Linked DNA regions of Sagittula sp. P11. The protein of the gene in region 1 interacts with the protein of each later gene in a pairwise test. Links are inferred from orthologs where the notes say so. Each region holds a gene or a part of one and is shown on either strand. Other genes may lie near its edges.

The links.
Region 2: the proteins of rplK (region 1) and CDO87_RS08590 interact in binary tests that used the Escherichia coli proteins (3 or more experiments, as listed by UniProt). The link is inferred for Sagittula sp. P11 from one-to-one orthologs.

What each region holds. Positions count from the first base shown.
Region 1 is NZ_CP021913.1:1,656,289-1,667,272, forward strand. What follows is about bases 1,433-4,295. They hold rplK (50S ribosomal protein L11), read right to left. Parts: upstream 3,159-4,295; coding sequence 2,706-3,158; downstream 1,433-2,705. Other genes in these bases: CDO87_RS08105 (DUF4105 domain-containing protein), read right to left, coding at 1,433-1,856; rplA (50S ribosomal protein L1), read right to left, coding at 2,002-2,700; CDO87_RS08120 (LysR substrate-binding domain-containing protein), read right to left, coding at 3,356-4,267. Also shown: rplL (50S ribosomal protein L7/L12), read right to left, coding at 1-133; rplJ (50S ribosomal protein L10), read right to left, coding at 206-724; more of CDO87_RS08105, read right to left, coding at 1,005-1,432; CDO87_RS08125 (DUF6647 family protein), read left to right, coding at 4,372-4,911; transcription termination/antitermination protein NusG, read right to left, coding at 5,015-5,548; preprotein translocase subunit SecE, read right to left, coding at 5,698-5,901; CDO87_RS08140 (hypothetical protein), read left to right, coding at 6,087-6,509; CDO87_RS08145 (hypothetical protein), read left to right, coding at 6,728-7,192; CDO87_RS26690 (hypothetical protein), read left to right, coding at 7,887-8,288; CDO87_RS08160 (zinc transporter ZntB), read right to left, coding at 8,409-9,401; CDO87_RS08165 (GNAT family N-acetyltransferase), read left to right, coding at 9,518-10,024; CDO87_RS08170 (GNAT family N-acetyltransferase), read left to right, coding at 10,027-10,545; tuf (elongation factor Tu), read right to left, coding at 10,705-10,984. UniProt on the Escherichia coli protein: Forms part of the ribosomal stalk which helps the ribosome interact with GTP-bound translation factors.
Region 2 is NZ_CP021913.1:1,754,385-1,765,287, forward strand. Bases 3,438-6,219 are described here. They hold CDO87_RS08590 (50S ribosomal protein L11 methyltransferase), read right to left. Parts: upstream 5,373-6,219; coding sequence 4,503-5,372; downstream 3,438-4,502. Other genes in these bases: CDO87_RS08580 (DUF1127 domain-containing protein), read left to right, coding at 3,753-3,959; CDO87_RS08585 (hypothetical protein), read right to left, coding at 4,044-4,391; CDO87_RS08595 (hypothetical protein), read left to right, coding at 5,487-5,867; CDO87_RS08600 (MFS transporter), read right to left, coding at 5,872-6,219. In the rest of the region: CDO87_RS27200 (CheR family methyltransferase), read left to right, coding at 1-408; CDO87_RS08560 (hypothetical protein), read right to left, coding at 452-1,102; Holliday junction branch migration DNA helicase RuvB, read right to left, coding at 1,213-2,238; Holliday junction branch migration protein RuvA, read right to left, coding at 2,277-2,942; crossover junction endodeoxyribonuclease RuvC, read right to left, coding at 2,939-3,427; more of CDO87_RS08600, read right to left, coding at 6,220-7,107; CDO87_RS08605 (cupin domain-containing protein), read right to left, coding at 7,177-7,617; CDO87_RS08610 (YeeE/YedE family protein), read left to right, coding at 7,850-8,911; CDO87_RS08615 (ABC transporter permease), read right to left, coding at 8,957-9,718; CDO87_RS08620 (ABC transporter ATP-binding protein), read right to left, coding at 9,715-10,653; CDO87_RS08625 (DMT family transporter), read left to right, coding at 10,788-10,903. UniProt on the Escherichia coli protein: Methylates ribosomal protein L11.

The DNA.
Region 1 (10,984 bases):
GGCCAGCCATCATGACTGCGCCGCCGGCGGCCGGCTCGATGCCGTACTCATCCTTGAGGATGGTCTTCAGTTCTTGTGCTTCGAGCAGGGTCAGGTTGACGATTTGCTCAGCAAGTGCTTTGAGATCTGCCATTTTGAGACTCTTTCAGATTTAGATATGGGTTCCAACGTCAGGGAGCATTCCCTACGCAGGTCGAAAGGTTGCTTACGCCGCCTCGCCCTTTTCCTCGATGGTGGTGAGGATGGAGGCGATGTTCGATGCAGGTGCGCCAATGGCGCCGGCGATGTTCGATGCGGGTGCGCCGATGCAGCCGACGATGGAAGCAATAAGCTCATCGCGCGACGGCATTTTCGACACGGCCTCGACACCGGCACGGTCCAGCGTGGTGCCACCCATGGCGCCACCAAGGATCTCAATCTTCTTGTTATCCTTGGCGAAGTCTTCGATGACCTTGGCCGCTGCGACCGGGTCCTCGGAGAAGGTAAGCACCGTCATGCCGTCCAGATACTTGGCGATCCCCTCGGCGGGGGTGCCCTGGACAGCAATCTTGGCGAGCTTGTTCTTGGCGACACGGACCGTTGCTTCACCAGCGCGAGCGCGGTTACGCAGATCCGTCATCTCTGCAACCGTGAGACCCTCGTAGTGGGCAACCACCACGACGCCAGAGCTTTCGAAGATCTGGCCGAGTTCCTCGACCAATTTCTCTTTCTGGGCTCTATCCACAGTTTCACTCCAGTTGTTGGAGGGCGGACCCTCCGGCTCTCAGTCGACCGGGTGTCCCCGATCACAAAGTCCGAATGAGGGTCGACGCATCCTGTGGGCCCGACGCAGAAGCGCGGGGCTGAAAAGATGTCTCTTCCCGTCTCAGGCAGGAATTACCGGGGCCATTTCAGGAAATGGAACCAACCCACCGTCTCGGACGAATTGCGGCGCCGAATACGAATCGCATCCGGCACCGCGAGGCCTGCATTAGCACCGGCCATTATTTCTTGCAATCATTCAATCAAATCCCGCCGCGCATCCGTTCGCGCAAGGCGACACTAAATTCCGCCGGGTCCTTTATCCCGTAGAGCTCCCGCACCAGCGGAGAGATCAAGGCCCGTTCCTGCGTCGCCTCGAACCCGCCCATGTCCGCCAGCATTCCCTGCTCGTACAGAAAATCGTCGGCGTAGCCGGTCAGCACCCATGACTTGTCGAAGGGCACCACCCCGCGCTTTGTCCGGTTCACCGCCCGGGCCAGCACGTTGGTGCAGTTGGAAAACAGCGTGTTGTACCAGCGCGGCTCCGTCACCAGTTCCTCGCTCTCGCGCAGCATCGCCTTTAGCACGGCGCGCTGCTGCTCGATGGGGATCGACAGCGGGTAGAGGTACAGCTGATCGCCCGCCCAGAACTCCGAATTGCCGAACATGTCGCGCTCGGTCGTCCAGACAAAGAAGTACTCGAAGACCGGCAGCACGGCGGCCAGCGGCGCGTTGTAGCTCTCGCCCTCTTCGCGCCGCGCCTCGACGGAGGCGACATAGGTCTTCCCGTCGCGAAAGCGGAAGGACAGCATGGTGTGGGCGATGGCCTCGCTGCCGGTGAACGGCTCGACCACGAAATAGGCCTGCTCCAGCTCCTCGGGGACGAGGGTCGCGTTGATCCAGGCCTCGCGCGCGACGCTGCCGTCGGGGGCGTAATCCCAGTTGCGGATATTGCGGATCACCGCCGCCTCCTCTCCGGCAGAGACCAGCGGCAGACGGCTGTGATCGGCGCGCCAGTCGCGGTCGTGCGACGGCAGCAGAACCACCCACGGCAGGTAGAGGACCACGGCGATTGCGGCCACGGCGATGGCGAAAACCTTGAGAACGCGCTTCATGCCGCCGTCTTACCGCGCCGCCGGGAAACGGCAAAGGCGGGATACCCTGACCCTGCCCGCCCCCTCCTGACAGCCCCTTCGGACAGTCCCAAAGAAAAAGGGCGCCCCGGCGGGACGCCCTCCTTCAATTCCTGGAGCGGTCGGCTCAGTTGCCGGTCGCGTTCGACACGTCGACGGTGACGCCCGGGCCCATGGAGGAAGACAGCGAGATCTTCTTCATGTAGGTGCCCTTCGCGCCCGTCGGCTTGGCCGCGGACACGGCGTTCACGAACGCGCGGATGTTCTCGGCCAGCTTGGCCTCGTCGAAGGAAACCTTGCCGACACCTGCGTGCACGACACCGGCCTTCTCCGCCTTGAACTGGACCTGACCGCCCTTGGCTGCCTCGACGGCTTCCTTGACGTCCATGGTCACGGTGCCGACCTTCGGGTTCGGCATCAGGTTCCGCGGGCCGAGGATCTTGCCCAGACGACCGACGATCGGCATCATGTCCGGCGTCGCGATGCAACGGTCGAACTCGATGGTGCCGCCCTGGATGGTTTCCATCAGGTCTTCGGCGCCGACGATGTCCGCACCGGCTTCCTTCGCCTCGTCAGCCTTCGGGCCACGTGCAAAGACTGCCACGCGGACGGTCTTGCCGGTGCCGTTCGGCAGGCCGACCACGCCGCGGACCATCTGGTCGGCGTGACGCGGGTCGACACCGAGGTTCATCGCGATTTCCACGGTCTCGTCGAACTTCGCATTGGAGTTCGACTTGATCAGGGAAACGGCTTCCTCGACGGTGATGTTTTCCTTGCCTTCGAAGGCTTCGCGGGCTGCACGGGTGCGCTTACCAAGTTTTGCCATGACGATTACCCTTTCACCTCGATGCCCATCGACCGGGCGGAGCCCAGGATGATCTGCATTGCCGCTTCGACGTCGTTCGCCGAAAGGTCCTTCATCTTGGCTTCGGCGATCTCGCGGACCTGCGCCACGGTGACGTGTGCGATGGTCTCACGGCCCGGCTTCTCGGCACCGCGGGGGCGGTTACGCTTGCCCACGGGCTTCAGACCGGCGGCCTTCTTCAGGTAGTAAGACGCGGGGGGCGTCTTGATGTCCATCGTGAAGGACTTGTCCTGGTAGTAGGTGATCACGGTCGGGCACGGCGCGCCGGGCTCCATTTCCTGCGTCTTGGCGTTGAACGCCTTGCAGAATTCCATGATGTTGATGCCGCGCTGACCCAGCGCCGGACCGACCGGCGGGGAGGGGTTGGCCTTGCCTGCAGGGATCTGCAGCTTCATCTTGCCGGCGAGCTTCTTTGCCATCGGCTTTCTCCTTTTCCATCTCCCCCGCGACGCGTCGAAGGGGCTTCTTGTGGCGTGGTCAGGTCCGGATCTCGCGTGACCCTCGCCTCCCACGGTGGATTGCGCGCAACCTGACGGTTCCGCAGCAACAGGGGCGCCGCATATAACCTCGGCGGCGGTTTGGCAAGTGATTCCGAAGGGCGGCCTGCCGTCGCGCGCTATTCTGCGGCAGGACGGGCCAGCAGCGGTGCACCGTCCCGCTCCATCTCGGCAAAGACCCAGTCCCGGAAGCTCCGGATCATCGGATCGTCGGCCCGCGCCTCCGGATAGGCGACAGAGTAGATCGTGACCGGCAGCGTCACCGTGTCGAACAGCCGCTCCAGCCGTCCCGCCTCCAGCGTTCCGCGCACCATCATGTCATAGGCCAGCGCCACGCCCTGCCCCTGTTCCGCCGCCGTCGTTGCCAGTTCGCAGTTCGGAAAGACCGGCCCGCGCGGCAGGGCGCGCGGCGCCACCCCCGCCGCGTCGAACCATTCGTCCCAGGCGTCCAGGACCTCGTCGTGCATCAGCCGCAGCCGCAGCAGGTCGGACGGCACCCGCACATCTTCCCGCTCCCGCAGCGCGGGCGAGATCACCGGGTAGCGGGCAGAGGTCATGAACGGCTCGGTGACGACGCCGGGCACGGGATCGTCAGCCCACTGGATCACAAGGTCGCTGTCGTTCGCGGCGAAATCGGTCGAGGGCGCCCCGACCGACACCCGCAGCCGCACGCGGTCGCCGAATCCCAGCCGGTCCAGCCGGGGCACCAGCCATCGCGCCGCAAAGCCCGGCGTGCAGAGGACACGGAACGGCCGCGCGCCCGCCTCCTTCACCGAACGGGTGGAGTCCTCGAAGGCATCCAGCAGCCCGGTCATCTTCCCGGCATAGCCGCGCCCGGTCAGCGTCAGGGAGATCCGGCCGCCCGTGCGCTCGAACAGCGCGGTGTCGAGGAACGCCTCAAGCGCCTTGATCTGGTGACTGACGGCAGAGGGGGTCAGGCACAGCTCCTCTGCGGCGGCCTTGAAGCTGAGATGCCGGGCCGCGGCCTCGAAGGCCCGCACGGCCGCGAACGGAGGGAATTTGCGCCCCATGGCTGAATTCCTTTCAACGGCTGGTGAAAATTGGTCTTTTGCGCCGGTGACGGGCCGATCGTAGCATCTTCTCACCAACTCTCAAAATTCGAACGAGGCCGGACATGAGCCCCTTTCACCGCTTCGGCGCGCCGCTCGGCTGCGCCCTGATGACACTCGTCTGCATGGCACCCGCCACCGTCGCCGCCGACGCAGACCCGCTGGCCTGGCGCGACGCCCCCACCATCGGGGCGCTCGTCTCGCACCTCGACGACTGGCTGGACACCCATTCCGACCTGCCCCGGCGCGACGGGCCGCCCCTTGTCCGGTGGATCGGCGCGGCCCGCGCGGCCAGCCTGCACACCGCGCGTCACGCATCCCAGGAAGGCATGGCGCGCGGCATGTACGACCCCGAGGCCGACACCATCTTCCTCGTGCGCCCGTGGGACATGAAAAACCCCTACGACGTGGGCGTGCTCCTGCACGAACTGACGCATTACCGGCAGGAAGAGGCGGGCCACTGGTACTGCGCGGGCGCGCAGGAACTGCCCGCCTACCGCCTGCAGGAAGAGTGGCTGGCGGACCTCGGCCTCGAAGCGGACATCAACTGGATCGCCGTCGTGCTGGAGGCAGGCTGCACACGCCGCGACATCCACCCCGACTGACCGGCCCCGCCCGCAGCAAAGGAAAAGGCCCGCGCGGATGCACGGGCCCGAAGGATCTGCCAGAAGATATGCGCCGTCGCTAATGACCGGCGGCGCGAAGGGCTCAGCCCTGCTTCGACACCTGGGTGAAGTCCAGCTCCACCGGGGTCTCGCGGCCGAAGATCGACACCGACACCGACAGGCGCTGGTTGTCCTCGTCGACGCCCTCGACCATGCCGTCGAAGCCCTCGAACGGACCGTCGTTGACCTTGACCCGCTCGCCGATCTCGAAATGGATGAGCGTCCGGGGCGCCTCGTCGCTTTCCTGCACGCGGCCGAGGATCGCCTCCACCTCCGCATCGCGCATCGGCATCGGACGGCCCTGCGGACCGAGGAAGCCGGTCACCCGGTTGATGTTGGAAATCAGGTGATAGCCGCGGTCCGACATCTCCATGTGAACCAGCACGTAGCCGGGCATGAAGCGACGCTCGGTCGTCACCTTCTTGCCGCGCCGCACCTCGATGACTTCTTCGGTCGGGACCATGACCTCGTCGATCTGGTCCTGAAGCCCCTGCTCCTCAACCGATGTCCTGATCTGCTCGGCGATCTTCTTCTCGAAGTTCGAGAGAACGCTCACCGAATACCACCGCTTTGCCATGTCGACCTCGATCATTCCGCCCCCGAACGGGGCGCCTTCCGGAAATGAAACGGCGCGCGAGCCTTTATAGCCGCGCGCCGGAAACTGGACCCGTCCGTTACACCGTCCGAAACCGGATGGCAAGGGCCGGAGCGCCCCTGCGCCCGACTTCAGCTGCCGCCGAAGTAGGTCAGGATACCCGTCAGACCGGACCGGATCGCCAGGTCCACCAGCGCAAAGAAGACCGCCGTCAGCGCCGCCATGATGAAGACCATGATGCTGGTCAGCGTGACTTCGCGCCGGGTCGGCCAGACGATCTTGGCCACTTCTGCGCGGACCTGCTGGATGAACGTGATCGGGTTGGTCGTCGCCATGCGTGAATGTCCCGTGTGCTGCGGTTTCGTGGGCATGTACGCGCAGGGGCCGGCAAAAGCAAGGCGTGAGCCGCTCCCGGATGCGTGAATGAATCGAATGAACCTTTTCGGCTCGGGGAGGTTTACCCCCCAGAGCGCCACGGCAAACACGCCGCCGACGCAGCAGAAACCTAAAAGGATCTGACATGAAACGTATTCTGACCGCAACCGCCCTTATTTCCGTGATCGCAACCGGCGCAATGGCCCAGAGCGAGAGCAGCTTCAACGCAAACGAGATCAACACCTTCATTCCCGAGGTGAACGTCGAGATGCTGCCCGACGCCCAGGTCGCTTCCCTGATGGCCACCATCAACGGCGAAGGCAACGAAGAGACGAAAGAGCGCCAGATGCGCGCCTACCTGGGCGAGTTCAAGACGAACAACCCCGAGCTGGAAATCACCCTCTACCCCGAAGGTCTGACCGACGCCGAGATCGAGGCGATGATGACCTACGCACCGGGCGTCGACATCTACTCGATCACCGACGAGCAGTTCGCAGAGCTGCGCGCCGTCCTGGCGACCAACGACGAAGAGGCGATCAAGACCTACATCGACACTCTCGAAATGTGATCCAGGTCACAGTTCTACCCGGAAGGGGGCCGCTTTCAGCGGCCCCTTTCTCGTGCCCGCTCACACCCGGTCACGGCATCGTAAGAATTTGAAAAATAATCGAATTTTCTTGGAACGATCATTGGGGAAGGCGGTTGTTCTTGTGCAAGGCAGGTGCAGAACAGCACGGCCAAAGAGGTGCACTGCACCGCCCACGAAGATGAAAAGGAGACATCCTTATGAAACGTTTTCTGACCGCAACCGCACTCGTGTCCGTCATTGCAACCGGCGCCGTGGCGCAAACCAGCTTTGACGAGAACACCATTTCCACGTTCCTTCCGAACGTGAACGTCGAGGCGCTGAGCGACGAGCAGGTCAACACCCTGATCGGCATCGCCAACGGCCCGGGCAACGAGAACGAGAAGTCCCGCCAGATGGAAGCCTACCTGGGCGAGTTCCAGTCCGACAACCCGCCGGCCGTGGCCGTCGACGAGCCGCTGCCCGAAGTGGCTGAAGCCGACGAAATCGACGACATGAACGACGAAGGCACGTTCAACGTGAACCAGATCGAAGCGTACATCCCCGAGCTGGACGCATCGACCCTGACCGAACAGCAGACCGCCGCCCTGATCTCGATCATGAACGGCGACGGCAACGAGAACGAGAAGAAGCGCGAAATGCGCGCTTACCTCGGCATCGAATAATCCAGGTTCCTGTTAGCAAGTACGGGGCTGCCTTCGGGCGGCCCCTTTTTCGTGCGCACACGAAACCTCCGCTGCAACGGCAGCACTGGCATGACATCGATGTCCGGAGGAATGGCAGGGGCAGCAGGGTTCGAACCCGCGACCTACGGTTTTGGAGACCGTCGCTCTACCAGCTGAGCTATACCCCTTCAGGCCGTGCCGTCAGGTACACGGGCCAGCGGGTGAAATCAAGACGTCTTTGTCAGGGAATTTGCGCCGCCTTCCAACGCGATCCGCGGGCAGCGCCCGGCCCGCCGGTCTGCACCGGCACCACCCGCCGACACCCCCCGCGCAACAGCCCGCCCTGCCCGCAGCCTTGATCGGCCCGCACGCCCGCGACGGCCAGGAGCCGCGCGCCGCGAACAGTCGCCCCCCGGCACGAAGCGCCGCCCTGCCCCGGGCCGAACCGCCCCCGTCCGACCCGCAGGATTCGCCCCGGACCGCGCTGGAATCTCATGCCCCCGGGGGTCCGCCCAGCCCCGAAAAGGGCGCCGCAAGGGGCGGAATCCGATTTTTCATTCCCGCACACGAACTGTGCACAGCACGAATTTCCCCTTTCCGAGGCCCCGCGCGCGGCCGCGCCGGGAACCCCCTTGAAACCGCCGGAACGCCCGATTGTCCAAGCGGGCTTGAGCCGCACCAAAAGCCTCACTTCATGCACAAAGACCCGTTTGGCCGTCGCCGATTTCAAGCACACGTTTTCGCGAGCAATCCGAGATTTCTTCGTGATTTCAATGTCTCAGACGGCAAGCCTACTTGTTCGGTGTCGGAAGCAAACACCGACGCAAACAAGACCGGCGGCACCGATGCCGCCACCTCAAACTGGAGAAATGAAATGAAAACGCTTATCGCATCCACCCTCGCCGCAACCGTTCTTCTGACCGGCGTTGCCTCCGCTGCTCCGGCCCCGCGCCTGTCGTCCGAGGCATTCATCCTGCTGCCGAACGCCGACTACTCGAACCTGACCGACACCCAGGTTCACCAGATCAACGCAGTCGTGCACTCCGGCGGTGACTCGAACGAACTGCGCAACGGCATCCGTGCAGTTCTGAAGTGATCTGCCACAAGGTATCGCGCGGGCCCGCACTCCCAGCCTGCGCGATACCGAAGTTGCCAATGCCGCGCCCCCACGGGGGTGCGGCCAATACGTTTCCGGGGGTCCGCGCCCCGATCCCCCTCAGATCCAGCGCATCCGCCGCAGGACCACAAGCTGCAGGGCACCGATGACGCAGAGCGCGCCGGTGAACACCCAGAAGGCCAAGGGCCACTCTGCCCCCGGCATTCCCGCCAGATTGATCCCGAAAAGACCCGTCAGGAACCCCAGCGGCAAAAACACCGCCGAGAGGATCGACAGCAGGTAGAGGTTGCGGTTCAGGCGTTCGTCCCGCGCGCTCTGCATCTCGTCCCGCACCAGCGCCATCCGGTCGCGCAGCGCGTCGGCGTCCTCCACCACCCGCTCCAGCGCGTCCAGCTCCTCTGCCAGTTGCCGCAGGTCGTCGCCCTCCACCCAGTCGGGATGGACCGCCTGCAGCGTCCGCATCGCGTCGCGCTGGGGCTGCAGGTAGCGGCGCAGGATGATCGCGGTGCGCCGCAGGTCCACCAGCCGGCCGGCCATCTCGGGCCGGACCTCCTCCAGCACTTCTTCCTCAAGGTCGTCGGCCTTGTCGTCGACCTCGCGCCAGAACGCCTCGATCCGGTAGGTCAGGCGCTCCGTCAGCATCACCAGGAACTCCGCCGCGTCCTTCGGCCCGCCGCCACGCTCAAGGCTCTCGGCGATGTCCTCGATCGCCTTCACCTTCCGCATCGACAGCGACACGATCCGGTGCGGGTCTATCCACAACCTGACCGAGACCATGTCCTCCGGCGCCTCGCCCTCGATGGTGTTGACGCCGCGCAGGATGACGATCAGCCCGTTGCCCACCGGCGTGACACGCGGGCGGGTCTCCTCGGCCACCAGCGCATCGATGATCGTCGGATCGAGATAGGACAGGTTCCCGACGATCCACGACGGCGTGTCGGCGTGCTGGGCGCGCAGATGCACCCAGGCCAGCGTGTCGTGGCGCAGGAGTTCCGGCACTTCGGCAGGTTCGAGGCGGCGGCCCGCATCGGGACCGTCAAGGGCAAAGGCGCGCAGGATCATGTCCTGCGTAACGGGGACGAGAGTGGTCATCTGGCGGAGGATAGAGCGGCTTTTGCCCTGCGCAATGGGCGACGCGCAGGCCGTGCGACTTGACGATCCCCCCGGAACGTCGAAGGGTCGCCGCAACGCGGGAAAGGCGATGACCGATGGACCAGACAGTGACCTTGCAGGAGCTGCGCAGCCCCGCCCCCGCGGCCGAGGCGCTGCTGGCCCGCCACCATGCCGACATGCGCGCGCAATCGCCCGAGGAAAGCTGCCACGTCATGACCTCCGACGCGCTGCGCGCCAGCGGGGCGCGGGTCTTTGCGCTTTGGGCCGGGGGTGCGCCCTGCGCCGTGGGGGCGCTGAAACCGCTGGACCGGGCGGGCTGGCCCGACGGCGTGGACTGGCCCGACGGCGGCACGGTGATGGAACTGAAAAGCATGCACGTCGCCCGCGCCCGTCGCGGCGAGGGGCTGGGCAGGGTGCTGCTCGACGGGCTGGCCGATCAGGCCCGCGCCTCCGGCGCCGTTGGCCTCTGCCTTGAAACCGGGTCGGAGCCGGACTTCGCCGCCGCCCGCGCGCTCTACCACCGGGCGGGCTTCACCGATTGCCCGCCTTTCGGGGACTACGTGACCGACCCGCTCTCCGTCTTCATGCTGCGCCGCCTGTGACGCTGCCCGTCAGACTGCGCACCGCCCGGCCCTCCGACGCAGCGATCCTCGCGGCGATCTCCTTCGAGGTCTGGATGCACACCTACATCCGGCGCGGCGTCGACACGGCCTATGCCGAATACGCGCTCGACACCTTCACCGCGGCGAACCTCGCGGCTGTCCTCGCCGATCCCGGCGAACACGTGATCCTGTCGGAGAACGAGGAAGGCCCGGACGCCTTCATCCGCCTGACCCGCAACCGCCCCGCGCCGCTGCCGGGATGCTCCGATCTGGAGATCTCGACCCTCTACGTCCAGCCCCGCCACCACGGCCGCGGCCTTGGCCGGGCGCTTCTGGCGCGCGGGATCGACCACGCCCGGTCGCTGGGCCAGCCTTCCGTCTGGCTGGCCACCAATTCCGAAAACACCCCCGCCATCGGCTTCTACCTGCGGCAGGGCTTCGAACGGATCGGCACCACGCACTTCCGCATCGGCGACGCCGCTTACCCCAACGACGTGTTCCGCCTGACGCTCGACCGCTGAGGCAGGGCGGCGCAGAGCCCCGCCCTACGGGGTGGGGTGTGGCTTGGGAAGGTGCGCGATGTCCTGTGGACAAGCGAACCGGGGGCAATAGAAAAGGGCGCCCCGTTTGGGACGCCCTTCGTTGTTCTCGGCCGGGCAGGCGCCCGGCACAGGTCGCGATCAGGCGACGATCTTGGAGACGACGCCCGAACCGACGGTGCGGCCGCCTTCGCGGATGGCGAAGCGCAGGCCTTCTTCCATCGCGATCGGTGCGATCAGCTCGACGTTGAACTTCAGGTTGTCGCCCGGCATCACCATCTCGGTGCCTTCCGGCAGCTCGACGGTGCCCGTCACGTCGGTCGTGCGGAAGTAGAACTGCGGACGGTAGTTCTTGAAGAACGGCGTGTGACGGCCACCCTCTTCCTTGGTCAGGATGTAGACCTCGCACTCGAACTTCGTG
Region 2 (10,903 bases), 100 kb from region 1 along the record:
TCCTCCAACGAGGAACTGCACGCGGTGAACGAGGAACTCGTCTCCGTCAGCGCCGAGCACGAGCGCAAGATCGAACTCCTGTCGCAGCTCAACGCCAACACCGAACAGGTGCTCGAACTTCTGGGCACCGGGGTCATCTTCCTCGACAAGCAGGGGCGCATCCAGCGGTTCAGCGAACTGGTCTCCGAACGGTTCAAGCTGGAAACCCACGACATCGGCCGCACCTTCCACGTAGTCGGTCCGCGGCTGGAATTCACCGCCCTCGAAACGGTGATCGACGAGGTGCTGGAATCCGGCACGTCCCAGACGGTCAGCGGCGAGCATCGCGGCCAAGCGATCACGGTCGAGGTGCACCCCACGAAGGAGAACCCCGACTCGGACACCGGCGCCGTGGTGCTGGTCCGCTAGCGGCGGCACACGCCGCGTGACGTGCAGGCCCCGCCGGCGCGCCTCAGGCGTCCGGCAACTGCGCGGCCATGCGTGCGAACAGCCGCAGCGCGTGGCTCGGGTCCAGCGACACGGCGGGCAGCACGGGATCGTAGGCGGCGCGGATCACACCCGCGATGTCGGGCCGGAGTACCGTGGTCTCCCCCGCCCGCGCCAGCGGCGAGCGTTCCGAAAAGGCCGTGTCGGACCAGCACAGGATGCTCTGCGCCACCTGTCCCAGGGCCAGCTCCTCTGCCGGGACTTTCGACAGCGCATCGTCCATCCGCAGGAACACGAAACAGGCCCGGATCGCGCCGCTTTCGTCAAAGCGGAAGACCCTGTACTGGTTGGCCTCCGCCGCGTCCAGCCGCGCGACCAGCGCGCCCAGCCCGTCGATCAGCCGGTCGAGGTTGGGCACGTCCAGCAGTTCCGGCCAGTCGCGGAAGAAGAACACCATGAAGTTGCTGCCCAGTTCCGTATCCGTCTCGGCCATGCCGTGAGCGGCCAGCGCACAGACCGCCTCGAACGCCCCCTTCACCACGCTTAGTGTCGCGTCCTCCACGCCAAAGACGATGGGCGCGATGGGCCGCCCCCAGCGGGCGCAAAAGAAGCTGCCGTCCGACCGGGTGAACAGGGCCGCGATGTCCTCGGGGGTGATGGTGTCGGTCTGGGTCATGGGCCCTCCGCCATGTCTCGGGGCGCGCGTGCGGCCACCGGGGCCGGCGCAACAGGATGTGGGGCGGGGTTACACGCCCCTCCCCTTGCGGGCAATCCCGGCGTTTTGTCTCACTTCCCGAACAGGTCGGGGGGTGTGTCCGGGCGCGGCGGGGCCATGCCGATGTGCTTCCACGCCGACTGCGTCAGCATCCGCCCGCGTGGCGTCCGCTGGATCAGGCCCTGTTGCAGCAGGTAGGGCTCCACCACTTCCTCCAGCGCGTCGCGGCTTTCCGACAGCGCGGCCGAGAGCGTCTCGATCCCCACCGGCCCGCCGCCATAGCTCTGCGCGATCAGCTGCAGGTAGCGCCGGTCCGCACCGTCCAGACCCAGCGCATCCACGCCCAGCCGAGTGAGCGAGGAATCCGCAAGCGCCTGCGTGACAACCCCGCCACCCTCGACCACGGCAAAGTCCACGACCCGGCGCAGCAGCCGCCCGGCGATCCGGGGCGTGCCCCTTGCGCGCCGCGCGATCTCCCGCGCGCCGGAGCCTTCGACCCGCACGCCCAGCTTGCGCGCGTTGCCAGCGACGATCGTCTCCAGCTCGTCGACCGTGTAGAAGTTCAGCCGCGTCGGGATGCCGAAGCGGTCGCGCAGCGGCGTCGTCAGAAGCCCCAGCCGCGTCGTGGCCCCCACCAGCGTGAAGGGCTGCAACTCGATCCGCACGGTGCGCGCCGCCGGCCCCTCGCCGATCACGAGGTCCAGCTCGTAGTCCTCCATCGCCGGATAGAGGACCTCCTCCACCGCCGCGCTCATGCGGTGGATCTCGTCGATGAACAGCACGTCCCGCGCTTCGAGGTTGGTCAGGATCGCCGCCAGATCGCCCGCCTTGGCCAGCACAGGACCGGAGGTCATGCGGAACCCCACCCCCAGTTCGCGCGCCATGATCTGCGCCAGCGTCGTCTTGCCCAGCCCCGGCGGGCCGTGGAACAGCGTGTGATCCATCGCTTCGCCGCGCGACCGGGCGCTTTCGATGAACACCCGGAGGTTCGCCCGGGCCTCCGCCTGGCCGACGAAATCCACCAGCATCTGCGGCCGGAGCGCGCGGTCGCGGTCCTCGGGCAGGGGCTCGGGCCGCATCGTCGGGTCAGGTTCCATGCCTCTTCCTTACCGGTCGGTCGGGCGCGCGACCCGCCTCACCCCTTGGGCGCCAACAGCTTCAGCGCCGCGCGGATCAGGCCCGCCGTGTCCAGCGCTCCGTCCTCTCCCGCGGCCTGCGCCACGGCGCCTGCCGCCTCGCCCGGTCCATACCCGAGGTTGCCGAGCGCGGAAAGCGCCTCTGCCTGGGCCGAGGCCACGGGTGCCGGGGCCGCTGCAGGGGCGCGCGGGGCGGTCTCGATCACCTCGTCGGGCGTATCCGACAGCGGCACCGAGGTCGCGCTCACGCCCATGGCCATGACCATCGGCGCCTTGTCCTTCAGCTCGTTCACCACGCGCTGCGCGGTCTTGGGACCGATGCCCTTCGCCGCCTTGATCGCGTTCCAGTCGCCAAGCGCCAGCGCCCGCGACACGCCATCCGCGCCAAGCGCGCCGAGGATCGCAAGCGACGCCTTGGCCCCCACGCCCTGCACCGACATCAGCAGGCGGAACCATTCCTTCTCCACCAGCGTCGGAAAGCCGAACAGCTGCAGCAGGTCCTCGCGCACCAGCAGGTCGGTATACAGCGCTGCGAACTCCCCGGCCCGGCCAAGCGACGCCAGCACCCGGTCGGTGCAATAGACGACATAGCCCACGCCGCGCACGTCGATCAGCACGTGGTCGTCGCCGCGATAGACGATCTGTCCGGCAATCCGCCCGATCATGCCCGCACCTTCATCCGCTGCACGCCGGAGTGATGCGCATGGCAGATCGCGATGGCCAGCGCATCCGCCGCGTCCGGGCCGACCGGCTGGCAACCGGGCAACTGCATCTTCACCATGTGCAGGATCTGGTTCTTGTCCGCATGACCCACGCCGACCACCGTCTTCTTGACCTGGTTCGGCGCGTACTCCCCGATGCTCAGCCCGAACTGCGCCGGCACCAGCAGCGCGACACCCCGCGCCTGGCCCAGCTTCAGCGTGCCCACCGCGTCCTTGTTGACGAATGTCTTCTCGATGGCGGCCTCGTCCGGTGCGTGCGTCTCGAAGACCCGCGTCAGCTGGCTGTGCAGCGACAACAGCCGCAGCGCCAGATCGGTCCCTTCCGAATCGCAAATGCCGTTGGCCACGTGCCGCAAGCGGCTGCCGTCGACCTCGATGACCCCCCATCCGAGGTGTCGCAACCCCGGATCAATGCCCAATACCCGCATCCTCGCCCACTTTTCTTGTTATGCGGCCACAGTTAGCACGAAACGCGAACAAACGCCAAGGTTAAAGCGGCGGAGCCCAAAAGCGACACCCCTTTATCCACAGGCGACATCGCGCGGCAGGCGGTGTCGGTTTGCGCCGGTTGCGGAGTGGAAAGCGACACGATTTCAGGCGGAATTTTGCCAGTTTTTATAGGCAGTTAACCGCGAATGCTGCCATGCAGAAAATGCAGATGTCCCATGCAATTTCCGCCCCTTGCTTGTGCGCTTCGCACATTTTACGTGCGCTTTGTAAACATGCACCCCCCCCATCATCCAGGAGATCGAGATGGCCGCATACGACACCACCCGCCACCACGCCGCCACGGGCTCCGCCGCCCGCATTGGCACCATGTTCACCACTGCCGTCGGCGCGTTCGCCGCATGGAATGACACCCGTCAGACCCGCAAGGCACTTGCATCGCTGACCGACCGCGAACTCGACGACATCGGCCTGCACCGCGGCGACATCGACGCCGTAGCCCGTCGCTACTAAGCGCATGGGGCGCTACAGAAAAAGGGCCGCGTCTGGCAAAGACGCGGCCCTTTTTACGTGAGCACAGCGAGAGATAGTCAGTCTTTACGAAACAAGCAGTGATCCGAGCTCGGCCAGTTTCGCGGTCAGCGGGTCGATCTGCATGAGCCACGCGCCGACCCGTTCAAAGATGGAGCCGCTGGCCAGGGTATCGACGTGGACCTGGTAATCCCCGCTGCCGAGGTACGTCAGGACCAGCGTCTTGAAGGCGATGAAGCCTGCCACCGCCGCCAGAATGACACGCAGTCCCACTCCGCCGGTCTTGCCGGCGGGCACCTGCACGTAATTCCCTGTCTTCTTGTCGAGCTTCGTCACATAGCCCCGCGCCAGGCGCTCGTGCTTGCGACGAAGGGCCTGTTCGCGACGTTTATAGCTGGAGAGCGCTTCTTCCATGGCAGCCTCTGAAATACCGGCCCCCACCGATTGGACACATTTTTAGCCAAGGAATGTGGCGAGAATTGGGCACTTGCCGCAGGTTTTACCCAAAAACGGCATGAACCCTCCTCATTTTTGCAGGAGCAGCGTGACCCAGTCACCGATCGTGGTGCGGTTCACCTCGGCGATTCCCTCTGCCGCGTAGGCCTCTGCGACCTCGTCGGCCTGACGCGTCAGGATGCCCGACAGGATCGCATAGCCGCCGTCGGCCAGATGCGCCTTCATCGACGGGGCAAGGTCGATCAGCGGCTGCTTGAGGATGTTCGCGAACACGAGGTCATAGGGCGCGCGTTCGTGCAGGACGTCGTTCTCGAAGCCCGCCGCCTCCACGCAGATGACCTTGCCCTCAAGCGCGTTGGCGCGCACGTTGGCCTCGGCCACCTCGACCGCAACCTCGTCGATGTCGGAGGCCACCACGGTCTCCGGCCAGATGCGCGCGGCACCCATGGCCAGAACCGCCGTGCCGCAACCGATGTCCGCGACGCTGCGGCCGACAAAGCCCTCGCCCGCCAGCCGGTCCAGCGCCTCAAGGCAGCCCTGCGTGGTGCCGTGGTGCCCGGTGCCGAAGGCCATCGCCGCTTCGATCAGCAGCGGCTCCGACCCTTCCGGGATCTTGTCCGCATCGTGGCTGCCGTAGACGAAGAACCGCCCCGCAACGACGGGCGTCAGTTCGCGGCGCACCTTGTCGACCCAGTCGGTGTCCGGCACTTCGGACACGACAAAGCCCTGCGCGTGGTAGGCCGCGGACAGAAGCGCAAGCTCCACTTCGTTCGGCGCTTCGATGAAGTAGCCGCCGATTTCCCACAGGCCCGATCCGTCCTCGATCTCGAAAACGCCGACGCCTGTCGGTTCCGGTTCGAGCTCTTCCATCGCCTCGCCCAACGCCTCGGCGCGGGTCTTGTCGTCGATCTTGGTGAAGGCGGTCCAGGTCGGCATCATCGGGTCTCCATCGGGTGCTTCCGCGCCTTACACCAGCCGGAGGGCACACGCCAGCATTGCCAGACTCGCGAAACTGCGCCACGCTCACGGCGTATTCTTTCGGAGTCCATTCTTATGAAAACCGTTCTCAAGGTCCTTGGCGGCCTCGTTCTTGTTGTCGCGCTGTTCGCCGGTGCCATGTTCTTCTTCACCTCCGGGTCGCGCGACATCGCCCGGCAGTTCGTCACGCTCAGCACCACCGGCGGCCACGCCGAGGCGCGCGCCCTCCTCCATCCCGGCCTTCAGGATCAGCTCAGCACCGACAAGATGGCCGAGATGTTCGCGGGCGCGAAAGCCTACGAGAAGGTCTCGTTCTCCAGCGTCTCGACCGGCACCGGCAAGCCGACCGTCCTCGAAGGCACGGCCACGACCGCCGACGGCTGCATGTCGGTCCTGAAGTTCGAGCTGCTGAACGAACAGATCGTCGGTTTCGACGTCTCGCCGCTCTGCCGCTGACGGATCACTCCGCCGGGGCGGGGGCCAATGCGCTGAACCGGGTCTCGTTCCCCGGCGCGGGGTGGCGCGGGATCAGCAGCGCCAGCCCCAGCGAGGTCATCGCCATGCAGGACGCCAGCCCGAACACCGCCCCCGGCGAGGTCAGCCAGAGGTAGCCCAGCAGCGCCGGCAGGAAGACCGCCGCGATGTGGTTGATGGTGAACGCTACCGCCGCCGTGGGCGCGATGTCGCCCGGGTCGGCAATCTTCTGGAAGTAGGTCTTCAGCGCCAGCGCCATGGCAAAGAACAGGTGGTCGACGACATACAGCACCGCCGCCAGCACCACGCCCCAGCCGAACCAGTAGATCCCGCCATACAGCGTGAACACCAGCGTCAGGCCGATGTACTCGAAGACCAGCGTGTTGCGTTCGCCGAACCTGAAGACGGCGCGCCCGAAGACCGGCCCGATCACCATGTTGGCGACAAGGTTGATGAGGTACAGCGCCGTCACCTCGTGCACGTCGAAGCCGAAACGCTCGACCATCATGAAGCCCGCGAAGACCACGAAGATCTGCCGCCGCGCGCCCGACATGAACTGCAGCGCGTAGTACAGCCAGTACCGCTTGCGCAGGATGAACTTCTTCACCTGCGGGTTCGGGCTCTCGAACTGCGGGAAGGCGATGGCGCAATAGATCACGATCACCAACGTCAGGCCGCCCGAGGCCATGAACACCGTGTCATAGCTGAGGCCAAGCCGGTCCCAGGTCAGCACGATCAGCCCGTAGGCCACCAGCGTCGCGCCCGATCCGGCAGCGATCAGCCAGCCCAGGATCTGCGGCGCGCGGTCCTTCCTCAGCCACTGAAGCTGCAGCGACTGGTTCACCGTCTCGTAGTAGTGGAAGCCGATGGACGACATCAGCGTAATGAACAGCAGCCCGCCCATCGTCGGGAACCACGCCGTGACCGCCGTGGCCACCGCCAGCAGCGCCAGCGACACCAGCGCCAGCACCTGTTCGCGCATTACGATGATCACGAGGATCACCCCGATGGCAAGGAAGCCGGGGATCTCGCGCACGGTGTGCAGCCAGCCGATGTCCGCCCCGTCGAACTGCGCCACCTCGATGACGAAGTTGTTGAGCAGCGCCGACCACGTCGCGAACGACAGTGGCATGGCAATCGACATCAGGAACAGCAGCGTGATGGGCCGGCGCCAGATCGGCAGCGAACGTGCCTCGGAGAGCGGAATAGGTGTCATGAGCATGCTTTACGCCCGGGCAAACACTTTGGCGAGTCCGCTTTTCGTGCGAAAACGCACAGCCCGGCGAAAAGATCACGCCACGGAGAAGCGGTACTCCACCTCGGCAAAGCGGTCGCGCGGGAAAACGTAGAGGAAGCGCAGCCCCTCAGACCCGGCCACCGTGCCATGCTCCACGTCCGACGGGATGTAGAGCGCAACGCCCGGCGCGATCTCATGTGCTACGCCATCGATGGTGACGATGCCGGTGCCCGACAGGCCGAAGTAGATTTCGGCCGGGGCATGGCGGTGCGGCAACAGCGTTCCCTGCGGGCCGAACTCCGCCACGCCCAGCACCATGGAGGAGGTCGCGGTCTTGTCGCCGTCGAACAGGGTCTTCCAGCGCACCGTGCCAAACGCCGGGTCCTCGCCGCCTTCCAGCGGCGCATGGTCGGCATTGGCCACCACCGGAAGCGCAGACATGGCCACGGCCGCCATCGTCGCGGCGGTCAGGTCGAACTGGACGGTCTCGTTCATCGCGGGCGCCTCCCGGCAAAGCGTGTCTCTGGATCCGCCCATTGCATTTCAGACACCTCCACCGCTGCCCGGAAAACGACGCGCATGTCGCACATGACGCTGTGACGGGCAAAAAACCGGCGCCGTGACCGGCCATTCATGCGGAAAATTGAATTTAATGATCTGCATCAAGTCACCTTTTCCGATTCTCCGGCAGAACCCCGGCCAGCGTCACACCGCAGGAGGGCCGCCCATGGACATCGTTCCGCTGATCGACCGGATCGGAGAATCCCCGACCGCCGCGCTCTTCGGGCTGGTGACCGGCGTGATATTCGGCATCGCGGCGCAACGCTCACGCTTCTGCCTGCGTGCCGCGACGGTCGAATTCGCCCGCGGCATGATGCAGGACAAGGTCGCGGTCTGGCTGCTGACCTTCTCCACGGCGCTTGTCTGGGTGCAGGGCGCGCAGCTACTGGGCCTGCTCGACACGACCGAGGCCCGCATGATGGCCGTCCCGGGAAGCTGGTCGGGCGCCATCGTCGGCGGGCTGATCTTCGGCGCCGGCATGGTGCTGGCGCGCGGCTGCTCGGGCCGCCTGCTGGTGCTGGCGGCCACGGGCAACCTGCGCTCCGTCGTGTCGGGGCTGATCTTCGCCGTCACCGCACAGATGAGCCTGACCGGCTGGCTCGCCCCGATCCGCGACCGCATCGCCGCACTCTGGATCACCACCGGCGGGCGCAACATGGACCTGCTGACCGCCCTGCACCTGCCGCGTGAGGCCGGGCTTGTGATCGGCCTCGCCATCGCGCTCGTCGCGCTGGAACTGAGCCGCCGCAACCGCATCGGGTTTTCGCGGCTGGTCTTCGCCTCCGGCGTGGGCTTTGCCGCGGCTGTGGGCTACGGGCTGACCTACATGCTGTCGCAATCCGCGTTCGAGCCGGTCCAGATCGAAAGCCTGACCTTCACCGGCCCCTCGGCCAACACGCTGATGTTCTTCCTCGACCGTACCTCTGTGCTCGAATTCGACGTGGGTCTGGTGCCGGGCGTCGTGCTGGGGTCGTTCCTGTCGGCCCTTCTGGCGAAGGAACTGAAGTTCCAGGGGTTCGAAGGCTCGACCCCCATGCGCAACGCCATGATCGGCGCGGTGATGATGGGCTTCGGCGGGATGCTGGCCGGCGGCTGCGCCATCGGCGCGGGCGTCTCCGGCGGCTCGATCTTTGCCGGAACCGCGTGGCTGGCGCTGTTCTGCATGTGGATCGGCGGGATGAGCATGGACGTCATCCTCGGCGGCCGCGGCCAGCCCGCGCACGTCTGACCCGCCGAAAAAGCTGCGGGCGACCCGAAGGCCGCCCGCGCAGTCTCAGTTCCGGATCCGCCAGCCGGTCCGGAAGATCAGCCAGATCACCGCCAGACACAGGAACAGGAACCCGCCGATCGCCAGCAGCGACAGGCCGATGGGCACATCCGCCGTGCCGAAGAACGACCAGCGGAAGCCCGAGATCAGGTAGACCACCGGGTTGAACAGCGTGATCTTCTGCCAGATCGGCGGCAGCATGGAGATCGAGTAGAACGACCCGCCAAGGAACACCAACGGCGTCACGACCAGCAGCGGCACAAGCTGAAGCTGTTCGAAGTTCTTCGCCCATATGCCGATGATGAAGCCGAACAGCGCGAAGCTCACGCAGGTCAGGATCATGAACACCAGCATCGCGAAGGGGTGCAGTATCGTCAGGTCCACGAACAGCGCCGATGTGGCAAGGATCACCACGCCGATGAACAGCGCCTTGGTGGCCGCCGCCCCGACATAGCCCGCCACCACCTCGAGGAAGTTCACCGGGGCGGACAGCAGTTCGTAGATCGTGCCGATGAACTTCGGGAAGTAGATCCCGAAGGACGCGTTCGACAGCGCCTGCGTCATCACCGACAGCATGATGAGACCCGGCACGATGAAGGCGCCGTAGGACACACCCTCCACCTCATCGATGCGCGACCCGATGGCCGCGCCGAACACCACGAAGTAGAGCGACGTGGAAATGACCGGAGAGATGAAGCTCTGGAACAGCGTGCGGAAGAACCGCGCCATCTCGAACCGGTAGATGGATGCGACTGCGCGGAAGTTCATGCCGCGTCCTCCTTCTGCTCGTCTTGCACGAGGCCGACGAAGATGTCTTCGAGCGAGTTCTGCGCGGTCGCCACGTCGCGCACCACCAGCCCCTCCGAGGATATGGCAGACATGAGCCGCCCGATGCCCGTCCGCTCGGCGTTGGAATCGTACTGGTAATCCAGGCGCGTGCCGTCCTCCGCCAGCGTCAGGCCGAAGTCCGACAGCGCCGGGGGAATGGCCGACAGCGGCTCGCCCAGTTCGATGCGCAGCTCCTTCTGGCCCATGCGGACCATCAGCGCGTCCTTGTCCTCCACCAGCAGGATGCGGCCCTTGTTGATGACGCCCACGCGGTCGGCGATGGCCTCCGCCTCCTCGATGTAGTGAGTGGTCAGGATGATGGTGACGCCCTGCCGCTTGAGGTCGGCCACCACCTCCCACATGTCGCGCCGCAGTTCCACGTCGACACCGGCGGTCGGCTCGTCGAGGAACAGCACGCGCGGTTCGTGGCTCAGCGCCTTGGCGATCAGCACCCGGCGCTTCATGCCGCCCGACAGTTCCTTCACCGCCGAGTCGCGCTTGTCCCAGAGCGACAGCTTCCTGAGGATGTCCTCGAGCAGCGCCTCGTCGTGTTTCAGCCCGAACAGCCCGCGCGAGAAGCGCACGGTGTTGATGACCTTCTCGAACGGTTCGAGGTTGATCTCCTGCGGCACCAGCCCCACGAGGCTCCGCGCCGCGCGGTATTCGGTGACCACGTCGTGCCCGCCGATGCGGATCGTGCCCTCGGTCGGAATGGTGATGCCGCAGATGGCCGAGATCAGGGTGGTCTTGCCTGCCCCGTTCGGCCCGAGCAGCGCGAGGATCTCGCCTTCCTCGATGGTCAGGTCGACCCCTTTCAGGGCCTCGAACCCGCCCTCATAGCGCTTCTTCACGCCGTCAATTTCTACCATGGCCATGGTCAGAGCCCCTCCGTTTACGCAAGCGGAACCTAAACTCGCCGGTTCGGATTGCAATTGTGCAAACGCGCATACTGCCTATTCATGTCGCTTTCTGACAGGACGGGGGCAGCCCCCTGCCGTATGGGCAGGGCATGAAGGACCGCCTCGACAACCCCGCCCTCGGAATAGTGCTCATCTGCCTCGGCGTACTGGCGATCTCGGTAAATGACTTGCTCATCAAGTGGTTGTCGGGCGGATACCCGCTGCA